DNA from 3 places in the Amycolatopsis sp. NBC_01307 genome. Region 2 is predicted to be linked to each of the others. Evidence: riboswitches for the same ligand, from Rfam matches in the RefSeq annotation. Region 2 holds a riboswitch; each other region holds the start of a gene.

What was found. A riboswitch is a leader RNA that binds a small molecule or an ion and turns the genes downstream of it on or off. The one in region 2 is predicted to bind S-adenosylmethionine.
Region 1: linked by a shared signal. The riboswitch ahead of OG439_RS32285 (methionine ABC transporter ATP-binding protein) and the one ahead of thrC (threonine synthase) in region 2 are both predicted to bind S-adenosylmethionine.
Region 3: linked by a shared signal. The riboswitch ahead of OG439_RS23165 (aminotransferase class V-fold PLP-dependent enzyme) and the one ahead of thrC (threonine synthase) in region 2 are both predicted to bind S-adenosylmethionine.

What each region holds. Positions count from the first base shown of each region.
Region 1 is NZ_CP108403.1:7,429,407-7,436,463, reverse strand. It holds gene OG439_RS32295 (transglycosylase family protein) at 194-1,624, shown strand; gene rsmA (16S rRNA (adenine(1518)-N(6)/adenine(1519)-N(6))-dimethyltransferase RsmA) at 2,019-2,858, shown strand; SAM riboswitch class I at 3,020-3,110, shown strand; gene OG439_RS32285 (methionine ABC transporter ATP-binding protein) at 3,318-4,331, shown strand; gene OG439_RS32280 (DHA2 family efflux MFS transporter permease subunit) at 4,396-5,793, opposite strand; gene OG439_RS32275 (TetR/AcrR family transcriptional regulator) at 5,899-6,441, shown strand; gene OG439_RS32270 (4-(cytidine 5'-diphospho)-2-C-methyl-D-erythritol kinase) at 6,451-7,057, shown strand, end outside.
Region 2 is NZ_CP108403.1:5,873,117-5,880,173, reverse strand. It holds gene OG439_RS25215 (ComEC/Rec2 family competence protein) at 1-344, shown strand, start outside; gene thrC (threonine synthase) at 407-1,672, opposite strand; SAM riboswitch class I at 1,685-1,818, opposite strand; gene holA (DNA polymerase III subunit delta) at 1,955-2,935, shown strand; gene rpsT (30S ribosomal protein S20) at 2,987-3,247, opposite strand; gene OG439_RS25195 (DMT family transporter) at 3,598-4,479, shown strand; gene OG439_RS25190 (VOC family protein) at 4,503-4,877, shown strand; gene OG439_RS25185 (class I SAM-dependent methyltransferase) at 4,874-5,494, opposite strand; gene lepA (translation elongation factor 4) at 5,610-7,057, shown strand, end outside.
Region 3 is NZ_CP108403.1:5,474,887-5,481,943, reverse strand. It holds gene OG439_RS23180 (ArsR/SmtB family transcription factor) at 1-175, shown strand, start outside; gene OG439_RS23175 (potassium/proton antiporter) at 273-1,751, shown strand; gene OG439_RS23170 (M23 family metallopeptidase) at 2,563-3,213, shown strand; SAM riboswitch class IV at 3,307-3,421, shown strand; gene OG439_RS23165 (aminotransferase class V-fold PLP-dependent enzyme) at 3,460-4,803, shown strand; gene OG439_RS23160 (hypothetical protein) at 4,820-5,323, shown strand; gene OG439_RS23155 (hypothetical protein) at 5,397-5,654, shown strand; gene lspA (signal peptidase II) at 5,730-6,347, shown strand; gene OG439_RS23145 (RluA family pseudouridine synthase) at 6,344-7,057, shown strand, end outside.

The sequences.
Region 1 (7,057 bases), 1.6 Mb from region 2:
CCGTTACTGTCCCGTGATCGTGCCGGTCGGTACTGCACCATGCAGTTGCCGGCTGTTACGCCCTCAGTCACGTCAGTGCACGTCGGGGAAGCGGAACCGGGTGGTACGACCGGGACCGTGACGATGGCGCCGACTGCGGGCCCAGACGTAAAGATGCCGCCCCGAACGGCGTCTTGGGAAAGGGAACGACCCGGTGACAGGTAGCAGACAGGCTGGAGCACGCTCCGCCGCCGTCCTCGACCGCAATTACTTCGAGGACACCGCGTACGGCCAGCTCGACTTTTCTGACGACCCGAACATCACGCAGCAGGACATCCTCGCCGCGCTCGGCCCCGACGCCGACGCGATGATGGCGTCGATCGACGTCGACGTCGACGAGCTGATCCGCCTCATCAACGCCGAGACCACGTACCTCCCGCCGATCGTCATCCCGGATGAGATCGAGGCGGACCGGACCGCGTCCCCGCAGGCCAAGAAGGCCTTGATGGACGAGAGCATCCGGCAGACCTCCAAGGTCTGGAAGCGCCGCTTCCTCAAGGGCGCCGTCCTCGGCGTCATGATCAGCATCGCCGGCGGCGGCGCGGCCGCGCTGGCGATGAACAAGAGCGTCACCGTCGACGTCGACGGCCAGCAGACCACCGTGCACTCGTTCGGCGACACCGTCGGCGAGGTGCTGGAGGACGCGGGCCTGTCCGTCGGCGCGCACGACTCGCTCTCCCCGTCCCCGCAGGCCGAGGTCGGCGACGGCGGCGTCATCAAGCTCGAGCGCGGCCGCCAGCTGAAGCTGGTCGTCGACGGCGCCGAGCGCACCTCCTGGGTCCGCGCGACCCACCTGGGCGACGCCCTGTCCCAGCTCGGCATGCAGCAGGCCGAGCAGGCCGGCACGTGGATGTCGATGCCGAAGGACGGCGAACTGCCGCTCGAAGGCGCGACCGTCCAGATCAAGACCCTCAAGCACATCACGCTCTACGACGGCGCGAACCAGCCGAAGCAGATCACCACGACCGCGGTCACCACGAAGGAGTTCCTGGGCGAGTACAAGCTCACCCTGGGCCCGGAGGACGCGGCCGAGGGCGGCCTGGACGTCAAGCTGACCGACGGTGCCGAGGTCCACATCAGCCGCACCGGCGTCTCGATGGTCAACCAGAAGGAGACCATCGACCCGCCCGAGCAGAAGGTCGACGACCCGGACCTCGACAAGGGCAAGACCCAGGTCGAGGACCCGGGCACGCCCGGCGAGAAGATGGTGACCTACAAGGTCACGCAGAAGAACGGCAAAGAGGTCTCGCGGCAGTCGATGTCGGAGCAGGTGATCACTCCGGCCAAGCCGAAGATCATCCACGTCGGCACCAAGAAGGCCGCGACCCCCGACATCGGCGACGGTTCCGCGTGGGACCGCATCGCGCAGTGCGAGTCGGGCGGCAACTGGGCCATCAACACCGGCAACGGTTACTACGGCGGCCTCCAGTTCGACAAGCAGACCTGGAACGCCTACGGCGGCTCCCAGTACGCGGCGCTCCCGAACCAGGCTTCGCGTGAAGAGCAGATCGCGGTGGCGGAGAAGGTCCGCGCCGGACGCGGCGGCAGCTACAGCGCCTGGCCGGTCTGCGGCAAGAAGGCCTGACTTCCTTTCCGAAACGGCCCCCGCCTCACGGCGGGGGCCGTTTCGCGTCCCCAGCGAGGCATGACCCGAGTTCCGCCGCCAATCACGTGAGTCACGGGTCTGATCACGCGAGTGTCGGGTCTGATCACGTCGGTTCCGCCTGCGATCACGTGTGTCGACCGCTCAATCACGTGTGTTGACCGCTCAATCACGCGTGTCGGCCTGCTGATCACGCGAGCCGACCGTCTGGGTATGCGGGCCGACCGTCCAGGTACGTGGGTCGACTGGCTGGGTACGTGAGCCGACCGTCCACGTATGCGGGCCGACTGGCTGGGTACGTGGGCTGACCCTCTGGGGCCGGGCACTCCGGGCGGGCGTGCAGAGGGGGCCGGGTTGTCCTGGGTAGGCTCGTCCGGTGGTTGAACTGTTGGGACCTGCCGAGATCCGCGGGCTGGCGGCCGAGCTGGACGTGCGGCCGACCAAGAAGCTCGGGCAGAACTTCGTGCACGATCCCAACACCGTGCGGCGGATCGTCGACCTCGCGCACCTCGGGCCGGACGACGTCGTCCTCGAGGTCGGGCCCGGGCTCGGGTCCCTGACGCTCGGGCTGCTCGCCGCGGGGACGCGGGTCGTGGCCGTCGAGATCGATCGCAAGCTCGCCGAACGGCTGCCGAAGACCGTCGCCGAACGCGGGCCGGACGTCGCGGGCCGGCTGGACGTCCTCGAGGCCGACGCCATGCGCGTCTCGAACGCCGACCTGCCCGCCGCGCCCACCGCGCTCGTGGCCAACCTGCCCTACAACGTCGCCGTGCCGGTCGTGCTGCACCTGCTCGCCGAGGTGCCCTCCCTCAAGTCCGGCCTCGTGATGGTCCAGACCGAGGTCGCCGACCGGATGGCCGCGGGCCCGGGCAGCCGGATCTACGGCGTCCCGAGCGTCAAGCTCGCCTGGTACGGCCCGGCGCGCAAGGTCGCCGCCGTGCCACGCTCGGTGTTCTGGCCGGTACCCAACGTCGATTCCACGCTCGTCGCGTTCGAACGCGGGGAGACGCCGGCGTCCGAGGACCGGGATCGGCTGTTCGGTCTCGTGGACGCCGCGTTCTCACAACGCAGGAAGACCCTCCGCGCCGCGCTCGCCGGCTGGGCGGGGTCGGCCGAGCGGGCCGGCGAGCTGCTGGTGGCCGCCGGGATCGACCCGAAGACCCGCGGTGAGCAGCTGGACGTGCACGACTTCGCCCGGCTCGCCGCCGTCCGGTGACGCGTCCTCAGTGGAACTGACGGTGCCCGCCGACGCCGGAGCGTGCGCGTCGCGGCGAAATAAGTCTTCCTGAGTGCTGTTCCCGCGATTCGGACACCTCCAGTCGTGTGATCTGGCCCAACAGGCTTGCTTTCGCTCCTCGGGATCGGTTTTACTCAGTACGTCCATCCCGAGCGACTGAGAGACCTGGCTCGCCGAAGTCGCAGCAACCACCCTCCGCAGGGCAGGTGCTACCGCCAGGACCGATGGAGGCCGTCCCGATGAAGAGGGTTGCTCGCCCGCTGCTGCTGACCAAACGCCGCGTTGTCGACGAGGGTCGCCGCTCCGTGACCGCATGTCGACGCTCCAACTGAGCTTGCTCGACCCGTCACACCTCTTCTTCATGCACCGTCCATAGAGGACGGACACTCGCTTGCGGCCGGACGCGCTTCTCTGCGCGCCCCGTTTTCTGGAGCCTTCGTGATCACCGTCGAAAACCTGTCCAAGTCCTTTGCCCTCAACGGAAATCCGGTCGTCGCGCTGCGGGACGTGAGCGTCGACGTCCAGGCCGGCTCACTGTTCGGCGTCGTCGGTCCGGCCGGTTCCGGCAAGTCCGTCCTCGCCCGGTGCATCGCGCTGCAGGAGCGGCCGGACCGCGGTGTCGTCCGGCTCGACGGCCTCAACACCGGCACCCTCGACGGCCGCCGGCTCCGCGAGATCCGCCGCCAGCTCGGCGTCGTCGGCACCAAGCCGGAGCTGATCGCCGAGCGCACCATCGCCGGCAACATCGCGTCCCCGCTGGAGCAGCTGGGCGTCGACGGCCCGCAGCGCCGCAGCAAGGTCGGCTCGCTGCTCGACCTCGTCGGCCTGACCCCGCGCGCCGCGCAGCGTCCCGGCGAGCTCACCGAAGGGCAGCTCCGCCGCGTCGCCGTGGCGAAGGCCCTGGCCGCGGCCCCCGCCGTGCTGCTCGCCGACGACCCGACCGCCGGGATCGACCCGGAGGAGGCCGGCGCGGTGCTCACCGTGCTCGACCGGGCCCGCGCCGAGCTGGGTGTCACCATCGTCATCACGACGCCGGACGCGAGCGTCGTCCGCCGGGTGTGCGACGACGTCGCGGTGCTCGAAGACGGCACCGTCGTCGAGCGTGGCTCCGTGCTCGACCTGATCTCGAACCCGGCCAGCCGCACCGCGCAGGCGCTGCTGCCCGCCATCGAGACCACCCGCTCGCAGTCCTCGCGCTACGACCGCTCGGTCGACGTCGTGCTGGTCGGCTTCGCTTCGGTCGGCGCGCTGCTGCCCGAGGCCGCGGGCCGCTTCGACGTCGAGTTCGCCACCATCGGCGGCGGCCTGACCCGGATCGGCGACACCCCGGTCGGCCGGTTCCGCCTCGGCGTCCGCGGCGAGCGGGCCGACGCCGCGCTGGCGTGGGTCGCCGAGCGCGGCGGCCACGTCACGCACACCGCCCGCGGCCCCCAGGGCGTCGCCGCGGCCTGACCCCGAACGTCCGTGAAGGCCTCCTTACCGGCTCTTATGGCCGGGAAGGAGGCCTTCACGGCTTTCAGCGGGTGCTGCGCGGGAGCAGCAGGAGTGCGGTGAGGGCGGCTGTGGCGACGAGGCCGGCCGCCCAGGCCGCGGCTGTTGTGTAGCCGTGGACGATCGCCGTCGACGTTGTGAGCCCGGCCGCCGCCGCGGTGGCGATCGTGTTCAGCGTCGCCGTCCCCAGTGACGCGCCGACCTGCTGCGACGTCGTCACGAACGCAGATGCGGCTCCGGCGTCCCGCGCGCCGACGTCGCGGGTCGCGACGTTCAGCACCACCGGCATGCACAGCCCGGCGCCCAGGCCCAGCAGCAGCTGCATCGGCAGGATCACCGCGGCGTACGACGAGTCCGGCGTCAACCGGGTGGCCAGCAGCAACCCGCCCGCCAGCACGAAGAGCCCGCCCGCCAGCAGCGGACGCGGGCCGAAGCGGGCCAGCAACCGCCCCGACAGCTGCGTCGAGGCGAAGAGGTTCGCGCCCAGCGTCGGCAGGAACGCCAGCGCCGCGGCGAGCGCGCCGTAGCCCATCACCACCTGCAGCTGGTACGTCAGGAACAGGAACATCCCGAACGCGCCGAACGACGCGGTCCCGACGGTCAGGTACGCGACGGCGCGGGCGCGGTCGCGCACCACCGCGAGCGGCAGCAGCGGGTGCGGGTGGCCGGCCTGCCGGGCGACGAACGCGCCGAGCAGCACCACCGCGAGCGCGAGGAAACCCAGTACCCACAACGAGTTCCAGCCCAGCGTCGCCGCTTCGGACAGCGCGTGCACCAGCACGACGACGCCGCCGCAGCTGAGCAGCGCACTGGTCCAGTCCAGCTTGGTGTCGCGGTGCCCGGCCGTGGCCGGCACGGCGAACCAGGCGCCCAGCCCGGCCACCACGGCGAGCGGCACGTTGATGTAGAGCGACCAGCGCCAGTCGAGGAACTGCGTGAGCGCGCCGCCGAGCGTGAGGCCGAGCGCGGAGCCGGAGATCATGATGGCGCTGAAGATCCCGAACGCCTTCCCGCGTTCGCGCGGGTCGGTGAAGGTGAGCGTCAGCAGGGACATCGTCGACGGCGCGAGCAGCGCGGCGAACACACCCTGGGCGGCGCGCGCGGCGATCAGCCAGCCGGCGCTCGGCGCCGCGCCGCCGAGCGCGGAGGCGACGGCGAACCCGGCGACGCCGACGAGCAGCGTCGTGCGGCGGCCGAGCCGGTCGGCCAGCCGGCCGCCGAGCAGCAGCAGGCCGCCGAACGCCAGCGTGTACGCGGAGATCGTCCACTGGCGGCCGGTGTCGGACATGCCGAGCGCGCGCTGCGCCGAGGGCAGCGCGATGTTCACGACGGTCGTGTCGAGCACGACCATGAGCTGGGCCAGACCGAGCGCGGCGAGCGCGAGCCGGCGGCTCATGGCGCGCGGTGGCGCGAGTGCGGTCATGGTGGACCCCCGAGGTAGGCTGTGGATGCATTGCTTGACGGCCGACTAGCAATGCCGAAGGTAGGTCATTGCTAGTCGGCCGTCAAGCAAGTTGAGGAGTGAGGCATGGCCGGGCGGCGCACCGACACGCGCGAACGTATCCAGCGCGTCGCGCTCGAACTGTTCGCCGAGCAGGGCTACGAGGGCAGCTCGCTGCGGGAGATCGCCGAGCGGCTGGACGTCACGAAAGCCGCGCTGTACTACCACTTCCGCACGAAGGAGGACATCGTCTCGAGCCTCCTCGAGGACTGGGGGACCGCGCTCGACGACCTTCTGGCGCGCGAGACGGGCCCGGCCGAGCTGCTCACCGCGTACGCCGGGCTGGTCGAGACCCGGTTCGGCCCGGTGATGGGCCTGGTCCAGCGCAACACGTCGGCGTTGAAGGCGATCGCGGCCGGCGCGGGCCTGGCGGATCGGATGCTGCGGCTGCACGAGCGGCTCCGCGGCGGTTCGGCCGACCCCGAGTCCGATCTGCGGGCCAGGCTCGCGCTCGTGGCCGTCCAGCTCAACAGCGCCGAGGGCGGCCCGGGCACGCCGCCGGGCGTCGCGCTCGCCGTCGCGCTCGACGTCCTTTCTCCTGACGGGAAGCCGGCCGGTGCGGGCACGTAGGCTGGTCGGGTGCTCGCTGTAGTCCCGCCCCCAGTCACCGTCCGGGTCCCGGCCAAGGTCAACTTGCACCTGGCGGTCGACGACCTGCGCGAGGACGGTTACCACGAGCTGGTGACCGTGTTCCAGGCCTTGTCACTGACCGACGAGGTGACCGTCGCGGTCACCGACGACCCGGGCCTGGAGATCTACGGCGAGGGTGAGGGCTCGGTGCCCACCGACGCCACGAACCTGGCCTGGCGCGCCGTCGAAGCGCTGGCCGCGCACGTCGGCCGCACCGAAGAGCCGAAGATCCGCGTGGTGCTGCGCAAGGGCATCCCGGTCGCCGGCGGCATGGCGGGCGGCAGCGCCGACGCGGCGGCGACGCTCGTCGGGCTCGCCTCCCTCTGGAACCTCGAGATCACGCGCGACGAGCTGGCCGGGATCGCCGCCGGCCTGGGCAGCGACGTCCCGTTCGCGCTCTACGGCGGCACGGCGCTGGGCACCGGCCGCGGCGAGCAGCTGGTCCCGGTGCTGTCGCGGCACACGTTCCACTGGGTGCTGGCCTTCGACCAGCGCGGCCTGTCGACGCCGAAGGTGTTCGGCGAGCTGGACCGGCTGCGCGCGGAGGGCAACCCGC
Region 2 (7,057 bases):
CCGCCGGTCGCGTGCTGATGACGGGTGACGTCGAACTGGCGGCCCAGTCGGACCTGCTGGCCGATGTCGGAGACCTGAAAGCGGAGGTGCTCAAGGTGCCCCACCACGGCTCGCGGTACTCGCTGCCGGCCTTCCTCGCCGCGGTGGCGCCGCGCGCGGCGCTCATCAGCGTCGGCGCGGGCAACACCTACGGCCACCCGAGCAAGTCCACAGTGGACACTCTGACGGCGTTGGGCGCCTTGGTGACCCGGACCGACGTCGACGGCGACACCGCTGTGGTCCCGGACCCGTCAGGCCCGGCGATAGCCCGCCGGGGCGAGCCACGCGGCCCGCCCCACCGCTGACTTCCGTTGCCCGGCAACGCGTTCCCGCCGGGGCGGGCGTGGCTCGCCCCGGCGGGGAGACGTCAGTAGCCGAGGGCCTTGTTCACGGCCGCGGCCGAAGCCGGCACGGTCGCCTTGGGGCCGACGTGGTTCTCGATGGCGTCGAGGGTCTTGAGGCCGTCGCCGGTGATGAGGAGGACCGTCTCGGCGTCCGGGTCCAGCTTGCCCGTCTCGATCAGCTTCTTCGCCGTGGCGACGGTGACCCCGCCGGCCGTCTCGGTGAAGATGCCCTCGGTGCGGGCCAGCAGCCGGATGCCTTCGACGACCTCTTCGTCGGTGACGTCCTCGATCGAGCCGCCGGTGCGGTTGACGATGTCGAGCACGTACGGGCCGTCGGCCGGGTTGCCGATCGCCAGCGAGCGGGCGATGGTGTCCGGCTTCACCGGCTGGACGACGTCCTGGCCGGCGCGGAACGCGGCCGAGACCGGCGAGCAGCCGGTGGCCTGGGCGCCGAACACCTTGTACGGGCTGGCGTCCACGAGGCCGAGCTGGCCCAGCTCGCGGAAACCCTTGTCCACCTTGGTGAGCTGTGAACCGGAGGCGATCGGCACGACGATCTGCGGCGGGATCCGCCAGCCGAGCTGCTCGGCGACCTCGAAGGCGAGTGTCTTCGAACCCTCGGAGTAGTACGGGCGGACGTTGACGTTCACGAAGGCCCAGCTCGGGTGCTCACCGGCCAGTTCGGTGGCGAGCCGGTTGACGTCGTCGTAGTTGCCGTCGACGGCGATCAGGTCGCCGTCGTACACCGCGGTGGTGAGGATCTTGGCGCGCTCGAGGGACTTGGGGATCAGCACGACCGACTTCCAGCCCGCGCGCGCCGCCGCGGCGGCGACGGCGTTGGCCAGGTTGCCGGTCGAGGGACAGGCGAGCACCTCGAAGCCGAACTCGCGGGCCGCGGCCAGCGCCACGGCGACCACGCGGTCCTTGAAGGAGTGCGTCGGGTTGCCGGTGTCGTCCTTGACCCACAGGCGCTTGAGGCCGAGCTCCTTGGCCAGGCGGTCGGCGCGGATCAGCCGCGTCGAGCCGGGCTCGGTGTTCGGGATCTCTTCGATGTTGGACGGGACCGGGAGGAGCTTCTTGTAGCGCCAGATGTTCTTGGGGCCGGCCTCGATGTCTTCGCGGCGGACGCGGCCGAAGTCGTAGGCGACCTCGAGCGGCGAGAAGTCTTCGGCGGAGACGAACTCGGGGGCGAGCGGCTGCCGGTGGCCCTCTTCCTTCGACACCAGTTCGACGGCCGGTCCGAGATCCGGGGTCTTGGTGGTGGAGGTCGTGCCGAGGGTTGCGGTCATCGCGAGGTTCCTTCCTCATCTGCCCCGCCGAAGCGGGCCGGAATTGGCACCGTGGTCGTCAGCTATCCCGCGATCGCGGGATGACAGGCTGTACGCCGGTTGCCGGGGCTTCGTCGGGCCGTTCCCTCTGCCCCTCTGGATGAGCGGTATTCAGTTGTCGGAGCGCGCGAGAAAGCGCGCCGCCTCCAGGACACCGTACGACATGGCACTCGGGCCGTGCCATGGTGGCCGCTCGACATCACCGGAGCGGGCGCACGAAGCAGCAAGTGAGAAGATTCCCGGGTGACCGCGCAAGCCACCGCCCCGGCCCCGCTCCACCTGGTCCTGGGTGAGGAAGAACTGCTGATCGAGCGGGCCGTCCGCGAGACGCTGGCCGCGTCCCGCGCGATCGACGCGACGGCCGAGCTGACGCGGGCCCGGGTGTCCGATCTCACAGCTCCCGAGCTGGCCGAACTCGTCAGCCCGTCGCTGTTCAGCGAAGGCCGGGTGATCGTCCTCGAGTCGGCGCAGGACATCTCGCAGGAGCTGGCCGACGCCGTGACGTCGTACCTGAAGGACCCGGCGGCCGGGATCGTGCTCGTCGTCGTGCACACCGGCGGCGGGCGCAGCAAGGCGGGCAAGACGCTCCCGGCGGTGCTGAAGAAGGCCGGCGCCGAGGTGACGGAGTGCCCGAAGCTGACCAAGCCCGCCGAGCGGGAGCAGTTCGTGCGCCACGAGGTGCGCCGGGCGGGCGGCAAGATCGACCCGGCCGGGGTCGCGGCGCTCATCGACGCCGTGGGCTCCGACCTGCGGGAACTCTCCTCGGCCGCGATGCAGCTCGTCGCGGACGCCGGCGGGGTGGTCGACGCGGACGCGGTCCACCGCTACCACCGCGGCCGCGCCGACGTGACCGGGTTCGCGGTGGCGGAGAAGGCCGTGAGCGGTGACCGCGCGGCCGCCCTGGAGTCGCTGCGCTGGGCGATGCAGCTCGGCGTCCCGTACGTCCTGGTCGCCGACGCGCTGGCCGACGCGGTCCGCACGATCGCCCGCGTCTCCGGCGCGGGCCGCGGCAACCCGAACCAGCTGGCCGGGGAGCTGGGCATGCCGCCGTGGAAGGTCCGCAAGGCCCAGGGCCAGTCCCGCGGCTGGAACCAGGACGGCCTCGCCACGGCGATGCGGGTGGTCGCCCGGCTGAACGCCGAGGTCAAGGGCGTCGCGGCGGACCCGGGTTACGCGCTGGAACGCGCGGTCCTGCAGGTGGCGGCGGCCAAGGGCGACCGCTGAACATGAAGAAAGCCCCGGCCGGGGCCGGGGCTTCTCCAGAGATCAGCTCGCTCAGAGCGAGTTGACGCGCTTCGCGAGCGCCGACTTCTTGTTGGCGGCCTGGTTGGCGTGGATGACGCCCTTCGAGACGGCCTTGTCCAGCTTCTGGGCGGCGTCGCGCTGCAGCTCGACGGCCTTGGCCTTGTCACCGGAGTCAGCGGCTTCGCGGACCTTGCGGATCGCGGTCTTCACCGAGGACCGGATCGCCTGGTTGCGCTGACGCGCCTTCTCGTTCGTGGTGATGCGCTTGATCTGCGACTTGATGTTGGCCATGAGGCGCTCCTGCTTTCACTCGGTGAGATTCGCCGCCGCGCTGGTGTGGCCCCGCTGAAGCGGGTTTCCTCCATGACGGAATGCCGCACGGCAACGAGCAGCAACTTTAACAGCCCGGCCCCGGCCCGCCGCGAGCGCGTCCGGCCGGGCGTGGATCACCGGGAGTACGGTGGACGGCGGTAGTGCCTAGGGTTCCGTCACCGGTCCGCCCCAGCCAGCAGGACAACCAGGATCCGGTGGGTCTGGTCCGAGCGGCACCGTCGGCGGGTCCGGAAGTCCCGCCGTTCATCTGACGGGGCAAAAGCCTGGAGGACCCGGTTTCGCGCGCGCGAAACCCGTAAGGGGTCCCTGTGAACACCACCGCACTGTCCTTCGTCGTCGTCGCGGCCGTCGTGCACGCCGCGTGGAACCTCGCCGCCAAGCGGGTCCGCTCCGGCGGCACCCAGTTCGTCTGGCTCTACTACACGGTTTCCGCCGTCGCCCTGCTGCCGGTGACGGTCGTGCTGGTGGCCGTCGAGCCGCAACGTCCACAGTGGAGCTGGCTGCTGGCCGCGGCGGGCACGTCGGTGCTGCACGTCGCCTACGGCATCGTCCTGCAGCGCGGCTACCGCGTCGGCGACCTCTCCGTCGTCTACCCCGTCGCGCGGGGCACCGGGCCGCTGCTGTCGGTGCTGGCCGCCGTCCTCGTCCTCGGCGAACGGCCCGGCTGGCTCGGGCTGCTCGGCGCGTTCCTGGTGATCACCGGGGTGCTCGTGATCAGCACCGGCCGCCGGGGCGCCGCCGCGGCCGACCCGGCCGCCGCCAAGGCCCGGCGCGCCGGGATCTTCTACGGCGTCTTGACCGGGGCCGTCATCGCCGGCTACACGCTCTGGGACGCGCACTCGGTGACCGGCATCGGCATGCCGCCGATCGTGTACCTCGGCCTCGGCACACTGATCCAGAGCGCCATGCTCCTGCCGAGCGCGCGGGCGGGCCGGTCCGAGGTGACGCGGCTCTGGCGCGAGCAGCGGCGCGAGGTGCTGATCGTCGGGCTGCTGTCGCCCGTCGCCTACATCCTCGTGCTGTTCGCCCTGACGATGGCGCCGGTCAGCCTGGTGGCGCCCGCCCGGGAGCTGAGCATCGTGCTGGGCGGTCTCGCCGCGTGGCTGGTGCTGGGCGAGCGCGACGCCGTGCGGCGGCTCGCCGGGTCCGTGATCGTGCTGTCCGGCATCGTCGCGATTGCGGCGGCCTGAGGACCTCCGGTAGGGATGGTCGGATGGAAGTCCTGAAGAGCAGGCTGCTGATCCGCCCGCGCGACGCCGAGGCGTCGACCGCGTTCTACCGCGACACCCTCGGCCTGGCCGTGGAGCGTGAGTTCCCCGGTGGCACCGTGTTCTTCCTGGGGCACGGCTCCCTGGAGGTGTCCGGCTCGGGCGAGGCGGGCGCGTCGCCCGATCTGGTGCTCTGGGTGCAGGTCCGCGACCTGGCCGGCGAGCTGGCCGAGCTGAAGGCGAAGGGCCTGACGCCGGTGCGGGACGCCCAGCGCGAGCCCTGGGGCCTGGACGAGGCTTGGATCGCCGATCCGGACGGCACGCGCATCGTGCTGGTCGAGGTGCCGGAAGGACACCCGATCCGCACGGACACCCGCTAGGCGGGCTTGACGGCCCGCAGCTGCGCGGCGAGCGCGGTGAAGCCGGGCGGTTCCCAGGTCCACGTCTGCAGGTCGGCGAAGCCCGCTTCGGCGGCTTCGTCGGCCAGCACGTGCCTGCTCACGGGCAGCCACTTCTCGTGCGCGGACAGCAGCAGCCGGCCACCCGGGCGCAGGACGCGGAACAGCTCGGCGAAGCCGGCCGCGCGGTCGTCCCAGAGCATGACGTTGTTCACGGTGAGGACGACGTCGACGGACTCGCCGGGCTCGCCGGTGTGCGCCGCCGACCCCTCCCGGAGCTCGACCTGGTCACCGCAGCGCTCGTGGCACAGGGCCAGCATCGCGGGGGAGGGGTCGACGCCGATCGTGCGCCCGGCCAGCCGTGCGGCGGCGTGGAGGCCGACGCCGGGGCCGGGGCCGACGACCAGGACGGTCTCGTCCGGCTCGAGCTTCGCCAGGTCGACTACGCGGTGTTCGGTGGCGGAGTTGCCCCGGGCCATGAGCCGGCCGCCGAGGCGGCCGAGCAGGCCCGAAGGGTGACCGAAGACACGGTCGAGAACCCGGGCGAGGCCGTCCGGATCAGGCTGGGGAGGTGGTGCGGGCTGGTGCGATGTGCTCATACTTCGAGGGCACCACGGATCACGTGGGCTCGCATCGGGGATGACCCCCACTCGCACCCGGAGCGCCATGGGAGCATAGAGGTGGCCATCCCCGACTTTCCGAGGACTCATTCGAGTGACGACGTTCGCCGACACGACCTTCACGCCTCCGGAGCTCATCCGGAACTTCTGCATCATCGCGCACATCGACCACGGCAAGTCCACCCTGGCCGACCGCATGCTGCAGCTCACCGGCGTCGTGGAAGAGCGGGCCATGCGCGCGCAGTACCTCGACCGGATGGACATCGAGCGCGAGCGCGGGATCACGATCAAGGCCCAGAACGTCCGGCTGCCCTGGCAGGTCGACGGGCAGGACCACGTCCTGCACATGATCGACACCCCGGGCCACGTCGACTTCACCTACGAGGTCTCCCGGGCGCTGGAGGCGTGCGAAGGCGCGGTCCTGCTGGTCGACGCCGCGCAGGGGATCGAGGCCCAGACCCTGGCCAACCTCTACCTCGCGCTCGAGAACAACCTCCAGATCATCCCGGTGCTCAACAAGATCGACCTGCCCTCGGCCGACCCCGACAAGTACGCGGGTGAGCTGGCCCACATCATCGGCTGCGAGCCCGACGACGTGCTGCGGGTCTCGGCCAAGACCGGCATCGGCGTCGGCGCGCTGCTCGACGAGGTCGTGAAGATGGTCCCGGCGCCCCAGGGCGACGCGGACGCGCCGGCCCGCGCGATGATCTTCGACTCGGTGTACGACACCTACCGCGGCGTCGTCACCTACATCCGGGTGGTCGACGGCAAGATCACCCCGCGCGAGCGCATCAAGATGATGTCCACCGGCGCCACCCACGAGCTGCTGGAAGTCGGCATCATCTCGCCGGAACCCAAGCCCAGCAAAGGACTCGGCGTCGGCGAGGTCGGCTACCTGATCACCGGCGTGAAGGACGTCCGCCAGTCCAAGGTCGGCGACACCGTGACGTCCGAACGCCACGGCGCCAAGGACGCGCTGGCCGGGTACCGCGAGCCGAAGCCGATGGTCTACTCCGGACTGTATCCGGTGGACGGTTCGGACTACCCCGAGCTGCGCGAGGCCCTCGACAAGCTCCAGCTGAACGACGCCGCGCTCGACTACGAGCCGGAGACGTCGGTGGCGCTGGGCTTCGGCTTCCGCTGCGGTTTCCTCGGCCTGCTGCACCTGGAGATCACGCGTGACCGGCTCGAGCGCGAGTTCGGCCTCGACCTGATCTCCACGGCACCGAACGTCGTCTACGACGTGGTGCTGGACGACGGCAAGGAAATCCACGTCACCAACCCGTCGGACTGGCCGACCGGCAGCAAGATCGACAAGGTGCTGGAGCCGGTCAGCAAGGTCAGCGTCCTGGCGCCGTCGGAGTTCATCGGCACGATCATGGAGCTGTGCCAGAACAAGCGCGGTCAGCTGCTCGGCATGGACTACCTGTCCGAGGACCGGGTCGAGCTGCGGTACAACATGCCGCTGGGCGAGATCATCTTCGACTTCTTCGACACGCTGAAGTCGCGTACGCGCGGCTACGCGTCGCTGGACTACGAAGA
Region 3 (7,057 bases), 400 kb from region 2:
GGATTGGACGGAGCGCCGCGATCACCTCGCCGGGTCGCTGCCCGCGGCGTTGCTCGGCAAGGCCGTCGACGCCGGCTGGGTCGCCGCCGAAGGCCATCGCGCGGTGAAGGTGCTGCCCGCGGCGGAGAAGCCGTTCGCCGCGCTCGGCGTCGATCTGGCGTTGCTCCGGCCTTAACACACCGGTTGTCCGACTCGTCCCAGTGGTACACGAAGGAGTTAACCCGGCCGCTTCACTATTCTGAGGGCCCCACAGCACTCGGGAGGGAGGCGGCATGGACCAGCTTCCCGTGCTGCTCGGCGTCGGCGGTGTCGTCCTGCTCGCCTCCGTGCTCGCCGTGCGCGTCTCGATCCGGCTCGGCCTGCCCTCGCTGCTGCTGTACCTCGGCATCGGCGTCGTGCTGGGGGAAGCCGGTTTCGGCATCCGCTTCGACAACCCCGGCCTGACCCAGTCGCTCGGCCTCGCCGCGCTCGTCATGATCCTCGCCGAAGGCGGGCTGACGACCCGGTGGTCGGCGGTGAAACCCTCGCTGGGCATCGGAATCGTACTGTCCACAGTGGCCGTCGTGGTCAGCATCGCGGTCACCGGCGCGGCCCTGCACTGGCTGCTGGGCCTCGACTGGCGGCTCGCGCTGCTGTGGGGCGCGGTGCTCTCGTCGACCGACGCCGCGGCCGTCTTCTCGGTGCTGCGCACGGCCGGGATCGGCAAGCGCCTGGTGGGCGCGCTGGAGCTGGAGTCCGGCATCAACGACGCGCCGGCCTACATCGCCGTCGTGGTGCTGGCCGAGGGCACCACTGTGGACTGGACGCTGCCGTTCCTGGCGGTCTACGAGCTGGCGGCGGGCCTGGCGATCGGGCTGGCGTTCGGCTGGCTCGGCGGCATCGCCCTGCGGCGCGCCGCGCTCCCGGCGACCGGCCTGTACCCGCTGGCCACGGTCGCGGTGTGCGTCGTGGCGTACTCGTCCGGGCAGCTGCTGCACGCGTCGGGCCTGCTCGCCACGTACGTCGCGGCGCTGGTCCTGGGCAACTCGCGGCTGCCGCACCGCTCCGACACGCTGTCGTTCGCCGAAGGCCTGGGCTGGCTGGCGCAGATCGGGCTGTTCGTGCTGCTCGGGCTGTTCGCGTCGCCGAGCCGGCTGCTCGAGACACTGGTGCCGGGCCTGGTCGCGGGCGCCGTCGTGCTGCTGCTGGCCCGGCCGATCTCGGTGGTGCTCTCGATGCTGCCGTTCCGGCTGCCGTGGCGGGAACAGGCGTTCCTGTCGTGGGCCGGCCTGCGCGGCGCGGTGCCGATCGTGCTGGCGATGATCCCGCTGTCGGAGGGCCTGCCGGGCGCCCAGCGCCTGGTCGACGCGGTGTTCGTGCTGGTCATCGTGCTGACGCTGCTCCAGGGCGCGACCCTCGGCCCGCTCGCGCGCTGGCTGGGGCTGTCGAAGAAGTCGGAGGCGTACGAGATCGACGTCGACTCCGCGCCACTGGACGAGCTGGGCGCCGAGCTGCTGCAGGTCCGCATCCAGCCGGGCTCGAAGCTGCACGGCGTCTACCTGTCGGAGCTGCGCTTGCCGGTGGGTGCGACGGTGAGCCTGGTCGTGCGCGCGGGCTTAGGCTTCACACCGCAGAAGACGAGCCGCCTGCAGGAGCACGACCAGCTCCTGGTGGTCACGACGGCCACAGCCCGCGACGACGCCGAGCGCCGGCTGCGCGCGGTGGACCGCGCCGGCCGCCTGGCCCGCTGGCGCGGCGAGTCGGGGATCTGACGCGGTTCGCGGTTTGCTTGGCCGGTGTCCGCTCTGTCTCGCGGCGATGTCGCTCGCTGGGGTGGTTGGTGATCGAGTCGGGCCGCTGGGTCGCGCGGGTCGTGGCTGATCGGATGCTCGATCTTGCCGGTGCGTCTTCCGCGTCGGCTTGCTTGAGATAGGTGGGGCCGGTTGCCTGCTTGGCCGCCGTGCCGTCCGCTGGGCTTGCTTGAGGCGAGTGGGGTCGATCGGCGGGTGGCCCGCTTGGTCGCCATGCCGCCTGCGTCGGCTTTGAGGTGAGCGGGGCCGAGCGCGGATTGCCTGCTTGGCCACTGTGCGGTCCGCTGGGGTCGCCGGCGCTGCGAGTCGGACCGCCGGCTCGTTCGCGGGTTGGGCGGAACCGTGTCCGCTCGGCTCGGCATCGCCGCCGGGCTGTCCGCGTCGGTTTGCTTGAGGTGAGCGGCGTCGATCGCGGGTTGCCCGCTTGGCCACCGTGCCGTCTGCTGCGCTCGGCGGTCGCGAGCCCGGCCGGCCGCGAGTTGTCCACATCCACTCCAGTTGTCCACAGATTTCCGGCACCCACGTTTTTGCAGGTCAGCGGCGGTAGACTGGACAGGGGACGCCCCCCAGGGAGTGGTGGGGGCTGCGTTCGGGCCGGGCGGTTGTCCGGTGCCTGTCCGCTCTTCGCGTCGACCTGGTGATCTTTTCCCGCGAGGGTGAGTGATCCTCACAAAAACCTCACCTGATCTTCCCTGCGTTCCCTCTTTTGGCTTACTCTGCGCTCCATTCATTACCTCGAATGGGCGAACGTAGAGTCAAAGGAGTACGCCGGGTGACGAAGCGATACGTGCGTGGGGCCGGGCTGGTCGCGGGGATCGTCCTGGGTGTGGGGCTCGCCGCCGCTCCGGGGGCGGCCGCTGAGGTGGGGCCCTTTCCGGTGCTGGCGCTGCCGTTCAAGGCCGGCCAGCAGGTGTACTCCGCCGGCATCCACTCCGACGATGGCAGCACCGGCGTCGAGAACGCCCTCGACCTCAGCCCGGCCGACAAGACCGTGCGGGCGCCGCTGGCCGGGACCGTGCACCTGCAGCACTGCGCGGGCGGCGACTGGGTGACCATCGACCACGCCGGCGGCTGGCGGACCGGGTACTACCACATGGAAGGCATCAAGGTCACCGACGGTGAGCAGGTCGAGGCCGGCGACGTGCTCGGCTCGACCGGCAACGCCCTGCCGTGTGGTGGCAGCAGCACCGGGGCCCACGTGCACTTCACACTGTGGACACTGCCGGACGCGGCCGACTGGGACGGTCTCGCCTACAGCCAGGTCTCGACCACCGTCGCGGCGGCGCACGGTGAGCCGATCGACGGGAAGACGTTGGGTGGCTGGCTGTTCACAGCGGGCGCGGACCAGTACACCGGCACCGCGACACACCTCTCGGACCACGCCGTGACGCAGCTCCCGGGCCGTTTCCGCGCGAAGCCCTGACGCTTCTCCATTCCTGCTCGACTTGTGGTCGGTGTCTCAGAATGTGCTGTGGGGGCTGGTCGTCACGCCGATTCTCGGTTACCTTTTGAATCAGGTCATGAGTGCCAGCGTCAAGCCCCGGCTTGCTGGCCGGCAACCCTCCTACCGCGGTGGGGTGCCCCGGGTGAAGACCGGGCCGGTCGCGCCGTGCGACCGGCAAGCGCGGGCCCCTCGCCGGGGCCCCCCGGAACGCCGAGGAGGCTAACGATGACTCTCGCCATCGACCGCACCAGCACACAGACCCAGGAATCCCTTGCGTCCCAAGGTATTCCCACGGTCGCTGGTGCCTCGCTGCGAGTTCCGCTCGTCACCGGCGGAGACATCGGCTACGCCAATCTCGACCACGCGGCCAGCGCGCCCTGTCTCGACGCCGTCCGCGTGGCCGTCGACGAGTTCCTGCCCTGGTACGCGAGCGTCCACCGCGGCGCGGGCTTCGCCTCGCAGGTCTCGACCAAGCTCTACGAGCGCACCCGCGCCACGCTGCGCAGCTTCGTCGGCGCGCGCCGGACCGACACGGTCGTGTTCACCCGCAACACCACCGACTCCTTCAACCTGCTCGCCCGCAGCCTCCCGCCGCGCACCGCGGTGATCGTGTTCGACACCGAGCACCACGCCGCGCTGCTGCCGTGGCAGGGGCCGAACGTCCGGCGCCTGCCGACCCCGCGCACCCGGCTCGCGGCGGTGTCCGCTGTGGACGAAGCCCTCGCGGAATCCCCGCAGGGGCCGCGTTTGGTGGTCCTCACCGGAGCGTCCAATGTGACCGGTGAGCTGCTCCCGGTGGCGGAGATCGCCGCGGTGGCCCGCCGGCACGGCGCCCGCATCGCCCTCGACGCCGCCCAGCTCGCGCCGCACCGCAGGATCGCCATGCAGGACCTGGACGTCGACTACGTCGCCCTCTCCGGCCACAAGCTGTACGCGCCCTTCGGCGCGGGCGCGCTGATCGGCCGCGCCGACTGGCTGCGCGCCGCCCGGCCCTACCTCGCCGGCGGCGGCGCGACCAAGCTCGTCACCGAGGACGCCGTCGTCTGGAACACCGGCCCGGAGCGGCACGAAGCCGGTTCGCCCAACACCGTCGGCGTGTACGCGCTCGGCGTCGCCTGCGAAACCCTGAGCCGCAACTGGGCCGCCGTCGAAGCGCACGAGCAGGCCCTGCTCGTCCGGCTGCGCAGGGGCCTCGAGGGCATCCCGGGCTGCTCGGAGCTGCGGCTGTTCGACGCGCCGGTCGACCGCGTCGGCACGGTCAGCTTCGTCGTCGCCGGCTTCGACCCCGGCTGGCTCGCGGCGGTTCTCTCGGCGGAGTACGGCATCGGCGTCCGCGACGGCGCCTTCTGCGCCCACATCGCGGCCAAGCGCCTGATCGGCGTCACCGGCGGCGAAGGGCAGCAGGCGGTGCGCGTCAGCCTCGGCCTGGGCAGCACCGAGGAGCACGTGGATCGCGTGCTGCTGGCGCTGCGCCAGATCGTCGCCCGCGGCGCGCGCTGGGGGTACACGAAGGCGGGCGGCCGCTGGGCCCCGGTCGGCGACCCGCGGGAGCTGCCGCCGTTCTGCTGAGCGTTAGCCTGGGCCGATGGGGCGGCAGTGGATTCCGTTGGCGTTGCTGGGTTTCGCGGAACTGGTCCTGGTGACGGCCGAACTGTTCCACCGGTCGGCCGTCACCGCGGAACTGACGGCGCGGTTGCCACCGGCGACCGCCGGCTACGTGGGCCTGTTCGGCTTGACGATCGACGGTTACGGCACCAAGGCCCGGTTCCTCAGCCTCGATGACACCGTCGTGGCCTACGCCGGCGGCGCCGGTCCGGCGTGGCAGTACGCACTCATCGCGGCGTTCCTCGCCATGGTGGTCTCCTACGCCGTGGCGGGCGGGCTGCGCGCGAGGACGGTGGTGGCGTCGATCGTCGCCGTCGTGCTCGCCGTCCCGGTGCTGGACCTGCTGCTGTTCAGCCGGTTCGGTCTCGACGCGGCCACCCGCGGCCCCCTCCTGGCGACGCTCGGGCTCGCGCTGGTCGCCTGGTACGAACGCAGTCCGCTGGTGCTCGCGATGGCCGTGGCGCCGGTGCGGTGGCCGTGGTGATCGCGGACCTGCCGGGCGCGCTGATCTCCGCGACCGTGCTCGTGGCCGGGGCGTTCGCCGCTACCCTGCCCCGATGGGGGAGGGACGGCGTTTCTGGTTCCCGCTGGCGGCGCCGGGGTTCGCCCAGCTCGTGATGGCGGTCGTCGCGCCGGTGCCGGCGGCGTACGAGCGCAACTGGTTCCTGATCGCCGTGGCCTTGGTGTTCGCGCTGGTCAGCCTGGTGTTCTCGACGCCGGTGACCGGGGCGCCGAGCGCGGCGGGGGTGCTGTTCGCCGCCGCGTTCGCGGTCCTCCCGCGGCGTCCCCGCGACACTGCCGCCGGGGCACCCTGACCAGGCGTGGACAATGGACCGGTGAGCACCGAGTCCAGCGCTGGAGAACCCGACACCGACGCCGCCGCCGAGGCGGTGCCCGAGCCCGTCCAGGAGACGCCGGAAACCCCGGCGGCGACGGCGGCGACGCTGCCGAAGCGCCGGGTGGGCTGGGTGTTCGCCGTCGCGGTGGTGCTCTGGGCGATCGACCTGATCACGAAGAACCTGGTCACCGCCAACCTGGAGGGCAAGGAGCCGGTCCGGATCCTCGGCGGCCTGATCTACCTGCAGGTCATCCGCAACCCGGGTGCCGCGTTCTCGATGGCCACCGGCATGACGTGGGTGCTGGCGCTGGTCGCGCTCGCCGTCGTCATCGCGATCATCTGGATCTCGCGGCGGCTGCGCTCGATCGGCTGGGCGATCGGCCTCGGCCTGGTGCTGGCCGGCGCGCTGGGCAACCTCACCGACCGGATCTTCCGCGCACCCGGCGGGCTGCAGGGCCACGTCGTCGACTTCATCTCGGCGTTCGCTCCGAACGGCAAGGGCTTCGCGATCTTCAACATCGCCGACTCGGCGATCTGCGTCGGCGGTGCGCTGATCGTGCTGCTGTCCCTGCTGGGCAAGGACTACGACGGCACGTCGACCAAGGACAAGACCAAAGACAAGAAGCAGGCCGAGCCGGCCGCGGAAACCAAGCAGGAGGACCAGGCGTGAGCTCGCGGATGCTCCCGGTGCCCGACGGGCTCGACGGGATGCGGGTCGACGCCGGCCTCGCCAAGATGCTCGGGCTGTCCCGCACGGTCGTCGCCGAGCTGGCCGAGTCCGGCGACGTGCTGCTCGACGGCCACCCGGCGGGCAAGTCGGACCGGCTGGCCGCGGGCGGGCTGCTGGAGGTCACGCTGCCGGAGCCGGCGAACCCGGTGGAGATCGTCGCCGCGCCGGTCGAAGGCATGCAGATCCTGCACGACGACGACGACATCGTGGTGATCTCGAAGCCGGTCGGCGTCGCCGTGCACCCGAGCCCGGGCTGGACCGGCCCGACGGTGGTCGGCGGCCTCGCCGCGGCGGGCCTGCGCATCGCGACGTCCGGCGCGGCCGAGCGCCAGGGCGTCGTGCACCGGCTCGACGCGGGCACGACCGGCGTGATGGTGGTGGCCAAGAGCGAGCACGCGTACACCGTGCTGAAGCGCGCGTTCAAGGAACGCACGGTCGACAAGGGCTACCACGCGATCGTCCAGGGCCACCCGGACCCGACGCGCGGCACCATCGACGCCCCGATCGACCGCCACCCCCGCCACGACTACAAGTTCGCGGTGGTCCAGGGCGGCCGCCCGAGCGTGACGCACTACGAGGTCGTCGAGGCGTTCCGCGCCGCGTCCCTGGCGCACATCAAGCTCGAAACCGGGCGCACGCACCAGATCCGC